Regions from separate parts of the Peribacillus sp. FSL E2-0159 genome, predicted to be linked through region 3. Evidence: riboswitches for the same ligand, from Rfam matches in the RefSeq annotation. Region 3 holds a riboswitch; each other region holds the start of a gene.
The links. A riboswitch is a leader RNA that binds a small molecule or an ion and turns the genes downstream of it on or off. The one in region 3 is predicted to bind S-adenosylmethionine.

Region 1 (2,206 bases), 1.3 Mb from region 3:
ATACCCTAAGGAGTTCAATCTGGAAATGTACGAATGGAAGATGGCAAATGTTTTTTCATCAAGGCACAAAAACGAAAGGTCCTCTTTAAGCCTATTATTTATGAAAAAGAAAATAGTAAAATATCATAAAAGAGCGTAAGAAATGAGTTTTGTATACTTAAAAATTATTTCACTAAAATGATAGGGGTGGATGAAGTTGATCTTTCGGACCATTGATACGGACAAAGATAAAGATATTATCGTTAAATTTAGGAAAGATTCTTTTGTTGTAAGTTTTGGATCTGAAGATGGTTTTGGAGATGAAAATACATATCTGCAACGTATGAAAGAACGGGTCTGCAAATTTCCGGAAGGACAAGTGATCATTGAAAAGGACCAAGAACCGATTGGACAAATGGAACTTCAAATTAGGGCATATGAAGAAACCGAGATTGGCTATGTGAATCTTTTTTATCTTATTCCCGATTACCGCAGTAAAGGCCTTGGCAAGGAATTGGTTCGCTACGCAGAAAACTTTTTTAGGCAATTCAATGTATCCGAATATCATTTAAGGGTTTCTCCTGATAATCATAGGGCGATTCGTTTATATACGAGTTCAGGCATGGTGAAGATATGCGAAGAAAATGAAACATACCCTGTATGGAGATTGAGTAAATCATTATAAAATAGAAATATAAATTATATTAATATAATTAAAAAGTGTCAATTCACTATACTGTGAAAATATTTAGAGCGATGAAAAATATGGTTGACTTTAGAGAAAATTGAATATATAGTGAAGGACATAATTAAATATAACGTTAATTCTTATCAAGAGATGTGGAGGGACTTGGCCCTATGATACCTCGGCAGCGGGTTTTTACTTTTGTAAAAATACTGTGCTAATTCCAACGGACGAAAGTTTGAAAGATAAGAAGGAGCTTTTCTTAGATAATTAATTTAAGAGTTTACTCTTTTTTATGTCTAAAAGAGGCCTCTTCTGTCTGATGACGGAAGAGGCCTCTTTTGTTTATTCAAAATGTATATGGTTATGTGGAGATTGGGTGCAGTTACTCATGAGTTTCGCGCACTTACTCGTAAGTTTCGAGAATTTAACCCTATCATTAAACTTTGCAAAGCTCTTCTCTCTGGATAATGAATTCGTACAAATAAACAGCATGGGGGGAGATTGGATGATTGAGTTTCAAAATGTTAAAAAGGTTTATCAAACAAAGAAACAGACTGTCGAGGCTTTGAAGGGAATAAATTTGACAGTGGAAAAGGGGGATATATTCGGTGTAGTCGGTTATAGCGGGGCCGGGAAGAGTACGTTGATCAGATTGGTCAATTTGCTTGAACATCCTTCAGATGGTTCGGTGATTGTTGGGGGCAAGGATTTAACCAAATTGAACCCGAAGGAATTACGGGCAGAAAAGAAAAAAATAGGGATGATCTTTCAGCATTTCAATTTGCTAAATTCAAAGACTGTTTTTGATAATATTGCCATGCCGCTGGTTTTGTCGGGAACTCCGGGTAATGAAATAAAAAAGCGGGTAGGCGAGCTGTTGGAGTTCGTTGGCTTATCAAGCAAAGCAAAGAGTTATCCGGAACAATTATCCGGCGGTCAAAAGCAACGGATCGGCATTGCGAGAGCATTGGCAACCAATCCATCGATCTTATTGTGTGATGAAGCTACATCGGCATTGGATCCACAAACAACGAGTGCAGTTCTGCAGCTCTTAAAAAAAATTAATAAAGAATACAATATTACCATTCTCCTAATCACACATGAGATGTCTGTCATTAGGGAAATTTGCAATAAGGTAGCGGTCATGGAGGGCGGATGCGTCGTTGAACAAGGTTCGGTTTTCGAAGTTTTTGCCAAACCGCAAACGGATATTGCAAAAAACTTCGTGAGAACGGTCATACATGATGAGATTCCACAAAGTTTCTTAAAAGGCATAGGGTCCCATATCCCGATTATTTGGAAAATTAATTTTATTGGGACTACTTCGGGTACACCTTTACTTTCAACCATCTCGAAGAAATATGATGTTCATTTAAGTGTATTATCAGCCAATATTTCTGAAATTCAGGAAACGCCTTTTGGGAATTTGATCATCGAAGTGACAGGGAACAAAAATGAGGTGGACAAGGCTTATCAATATATTAAAGATGAGGGGATTCTCGTCCAGGAGGTGCAGATAAATGGGTAATACGCTTTGGG
Region 2 (2,206 bases), 1.8 Mb from region 3:
TGCGGGCTTAAGCATAATTGCTCGAGAGGAACGAAGTTCGAGGCTTCTTTAATGCGTGCCTTAACAGCTTCCTTGTTTTCGATTTCTCCATTTTTTGAAGTGACGACTCCTAGGACGACACGGGCTCCGCCATTTGGTATGTATTCCAATGGTTTGAAGTCCCCTGAGCGTTGATCGTCGTACTCCAAGAAGAATCCATCGACTTTTTCTTTTGCCAATAAAGTTGGGGCTATACGGGCATAACTTCCTTCGAACGCCCATGTCGACTGGTAGTTTCCACGACATAGATGTGTAGTGACGACAAGGTCTTCTGGTTTGCCTTCCAATGCGCCATTAATGACGCGAAGTGCTAGATCAATTAATTGTTCCCTCGTATATTTTCCATCTTTGAATTGGAAATCTGGAGCTGAAAGTCTGGCAATATATACATCATCCAATTGAAGATAACGTACACCTGCTTCATAAAATGCTTTCAAAGCATGCTGATAGGCTTTGATGATATCATTTGCATAGTCTTCAATATTAGGATAGATGTCTTCATTATGAATGCCTGCAGCAAATAATTGATTCGGACTGGGAATCGTTTGCTTGGCAACGGCACGTCCGTTCACGATTTTGTTCAATTCAATGAAATCACGAATGAAGGGATGTTCAGGATTGAATGAAACCTTCCCAGTATTGCGAACGTTATATCTCTCTGTTTCCACACCATCGAATGTGAGACCTTTTTCAGTCACATATCCCTCGATGCCATTTAAATGTTCGAGGAAGTCAAAGTGCCACCATGTTCGTCTGAACTCACCGTCCGTAACGACCTCTAATCCAACTTCAATTTGTTTATCGACAATCCGATTGATTTCTTCGGTTTCAACTTCACGAAGCCGCTCTGCTGAAAGGGTACCTTCCCTAAATTGCTTTCTGGCAATATGTAAACGTTCCGGTCTTAATAAACTTCCGACGTGATCGGCCCTGAATGGTGCTTTCGTTAATGTGATTGACATGTTGCATTCCTTCTTTCCTTTTAAAAATAAAAAACCTCTTCTTAAAAAATAAGAAGAGGTGTTGGCAACAAAGCTATATACTCTTCTTATCTTCAAGTTTTTACACTTCTGGAATTAGCACAGTACATGAATAGTCTGTTGCTGAGGTATCAAAGGGCCAGTCCCTCCACCTCTCTGGATAAGAGTTGTCTATTAAATTAAGTATGACTATACAGGTAGTTTGTACAAAGGTCAAGCGTTGAAGGTGGAAGATTTTGAATATACCGATTATTAATTTGGGCAGAAATGTTAACTGCATCGGGGAACCTGGCATATGCTATAACCGACGTTTCATATGCATGGCAGGAGGGGAATGCGAGGATGAGTACATTCAGTCCATTCAAAAATGGCATACCGATAACGGTAACTGAAGCCATGATAGAGAGAATTGTAAAAATGAAATCAGATGGTCACGATATTAAAGTCGAGATTACGCCAAAGCATATCGTGCTTTCAGGAACGATGGAAGTGAAAAAAATGATGTTTAAGAAAAACGTAGCTTTCCGGATTACATTAAAACCGGTACACGTCGAAAATAGAACGATTTCATTTGAATTAGTGGGAATGGAACCGATTGACAGGAATTTCATCAATCAAAGGATATTTAACAGACCGCCATTTTTTGAATTTGAAAATAGAACGATCAAGATGAATGTTAATGCTTGGAACATCGTGAGAAAAATTCCGGTGGGCACAATTAAATCGTATGAACTCGTCGAAGGTGCATTGAAAATGAAACTTTCTTTATGATTTAAGGGGATATTTTACATACATCCTTACTGCAATCTATAAAGGGAGTGCCAGGTATGTTAGTGTTATGGTGACATTGGACATGAAAAAATGTGTTTGATAAATCAAGCTCTTTAAAATATACTAAATGACTTGAAGTTTTGAGTTTTTCTGGGAATGAGGAGGATAATAATGGATCAGAAGATTTTGCCTGCTTCAGCAAGCATGAAGGATTTCGAAAGATTTTTAGAAAGTTCCTATGAAATAGGTGTGTTTCTTGATTTGCATATATCACAATTGAAAAATGTAAGTATGATGGCAAAGCAGCATAATAAGAAAATGATTTATCATGTCGATTTGATTCATGGCATAAGAAGTGATGAGTACGCGACAGAATTCATATGTCAGGAATATAATCCCTATGGGCTGATTTCGAC
Region 3 (2,206 bases):
ATGATTTTCTTCCGAAATACAACGACATACATAAAGAAGTTCTTGATAAAGCCAAAATGATGTTCTTGAACTATCCCAATAATCCCACAGGTGCTTCTGCAACTGAAAGTTTCTTTGATGAAACCGTCTCCTTTGCAAAAGAGCATTCAATTTGCGTGGTCCACGATTTCGCCTATGGCGCGTTAGGATTCGACGGAAAAAAACCGATAAGCTTTCTCCAGGCAGAGGGAGCGAAGGATGTAGGAATAGAAATATACACACTATCGAAAACATACAATATGGCAGGATGGAGAGTCGGCTTCGCAGTGGGAAATAAGAGTGTAATAGAAGCTCTTGAACTATTACAAGACCATCTTTATGTGAGTCTCTTCCCGGCGATACAAGAAGCTGCGGCAAGCGCTTTGCTTGACTCGCAGAGCTGTGTAGAGCAGTTAGTGCAGATGTACGAGGGGCGAAGGAATGTTTTTATTGAGGGATTGAGGGCAATCGGCTGGGATGTCAAAGCTCCTGCGGCATCGTTTTTTGCCTGGCTCAAAGTACCTAAAGGTTTTACGTCTGAGAGTTTTGCAGACTATTTATTAACGCATGCCCACGTAGCCGTTGCCGCAGGGAATGGATTCGGAGAATTTGGCGAAGGTTACGTCAGGGTAGGGCTACTGACTACGGAAGAACGGCTGAAAGAAGCCGTGGAACGGATACGTAAATTAAATTTATTTTAACGATGCAATGGGATATCCGATTTATTCACCTTTAAATCGTTAAAACTTATTGACAAAGTAGGGATTACCTGTCAGAATACAAAATAAATTCTTAATCTTTCGATACTTGAATGCAATTTATATATCAGCGTTTTCTTATTTTGAGCAGGTGGAGGGACTAGCCCTATGAAGCCCAGCAACCGACCGTAATTCCATTGTAAAATGGGGCGGAATTCTTCGCCGGATTTTCTTGAAATCCACAAGGCACGGTGCTAATTCTTGCAGCCAATGGCTGGGAGATAAGAAGATGGCTTTTTAAAGCCTCTTCTTTATGAAGAGGCTTTTGCCATTTTGAGACCATTTTCAGGTCAATGACATCGAGAGTTTACTAACGTGATATAGGAGTGATCAGATGAGCGAGATAGTCGCTACTTATTTAATTCATGATTTCAATGGAAATCATGAGAAAAAAGCAGAGAGCATTGCCTTAGGTTTGACTGTCGGGACATGGACGGACCTTCCCAATTTGGTCCAGAAACAACTGGAAAAACATAAGGGACGCGTCGTATCGGTGACACCACTTTCTGAAGAAGAGAGGGCAAACAGCTACTTTAATCGTAAAGTATACCGTTCGCTTATTAAAATTGCCTATCCGGCAGGGAATTTCTCCAATGATTTCCCTGCAATCCTCACGACGGTCTTCGGCAAACTTTCATTGGATGGAGAAATAAAACTTATCGATTTGGATTTTGTCGGTGACATTCAAAAAGCCTTTCCCGGGCCGCAATTTGGCATTGGAGGCATAAGGGAAAAGGTTGGCGTATTTAACCGGCCCCTGGTGATGAGCATCTTTAAAGGTGTATTAGGAAGGGACCTAACATTCCATAATGAGCAACTGAGGCAACAAGCATTAGGAGGTGTCGACCTAGTTAAAGATGATGAGATCCTCTTCGACCAGGAACTGACTCCATTTTTCGATAGAATAAAAACGGGAAAAAGAATATTGAATGAAGTCTATGAAACCACTGGCCACCGAACTTTATATGCTGTCAATCTATCAGGGAAAACATTTGAATTATTGGATAAGGCAGAGCAAGCGGCTGAAGCAGGGGCAGATGCTTTATTGTTCAACGTTCATACATATGGTTTGGATGTATTGCAGGCCTTGAGTGAACATGATCGTATCAAGCTGCCGATCATGGCGCACCCCGCATATAGCGGGGCATTGGCATCCTCATCATTTTATGGGATCGGCTATCCATTATTACTTGGTAAATTAGTAAGGTTATCAGGTGCGGATTTATCCTTGTTCCCATCCCCATATGGAAATGTCGCATTGGAAAAAAAGGAGACATTGGCAATTGCTGAAGCTCTGACAAAAGATGAACTTTCCTGGAAAAAAGCCTTCCCTGTCCCTTCTGCAGGCATTCATCCGGGCATGGTTCCGGACCTAATCAAGGATTTTGGACTCGATAGTGTGATTAATGCCGGAGGTGGAATTCACGGAC

Region 1: another riboswitch for S-adenosylmethionine. It lies ahead of NYE63_RS23260 (methionine ABC transporter ATP-binding protein); the one in region 3 lies ahead of mtnW (2,3-diketo-5-methylthiopentyl-1-phosphate enolase).
Region 2: another riboswitch for S-adenosylmethionine. It lies ahead of NYE63_RS25775 (5-methyltetrahydropteroyltriglutamate--homocysteine S-methyltransferase); the one in region 3 lies ahead of mtnW (2,3-diketo-5-methylthiopentyl-1-phosphate enolase).

What each region holds. Positions count from the first base shown of each region.
Region 1 covers NZ_CP152053.1:4,767,149-4,769,354, reverse strand. The annotation lists gene NYE63_RS23270 (DUF4440 domain-containing protein) at 1-89, shown strand, start outside; gene NYE63_RS23265 (GNAT family N-acetyltransferase) at 191-664, shown strand; SAM riboswitch class I at 805-916, shown strand; gene NYE63_RS23260 (methionine ABC transporter ATP-binding protein) at 1,173-2,195, shown strand.
Region 2 covers NZ_CP152053.1:5,261,146-5,263,351, reverse strand. The annotation lists gene NYE63_RS25775 (5-methyltetrahydropteroyltriglutamate--homocysteine S-methyltransferase) at 1-1,001, opposite strand, end outside; SAM riboswitch class I at 1,085-1,186, opposite strand; gene NYE63_RS25770 (hypothetical protein) at 1,362-1,790, shown strand; gene NYE63_RS25765 (glycerol-3-phosphate responsive antiterminator) at 1,962-2,206, shown strand, end outside.
Region 3 covers NZ_CP152053.1:3,497,191-3,499,396, reverse strand. The annotation lists gene NYE63_RS17010 (pyridoxal phosphate-dependent aminotransferase) at 1-719, shown strand, start outside; SAM riboswitch class I at 852-1,004, shown strand; gene mtnW (2,3-diketo-5-methylthiopentyl-1-phosphate enolase) at 1,111-2,206, shown strand, end outside.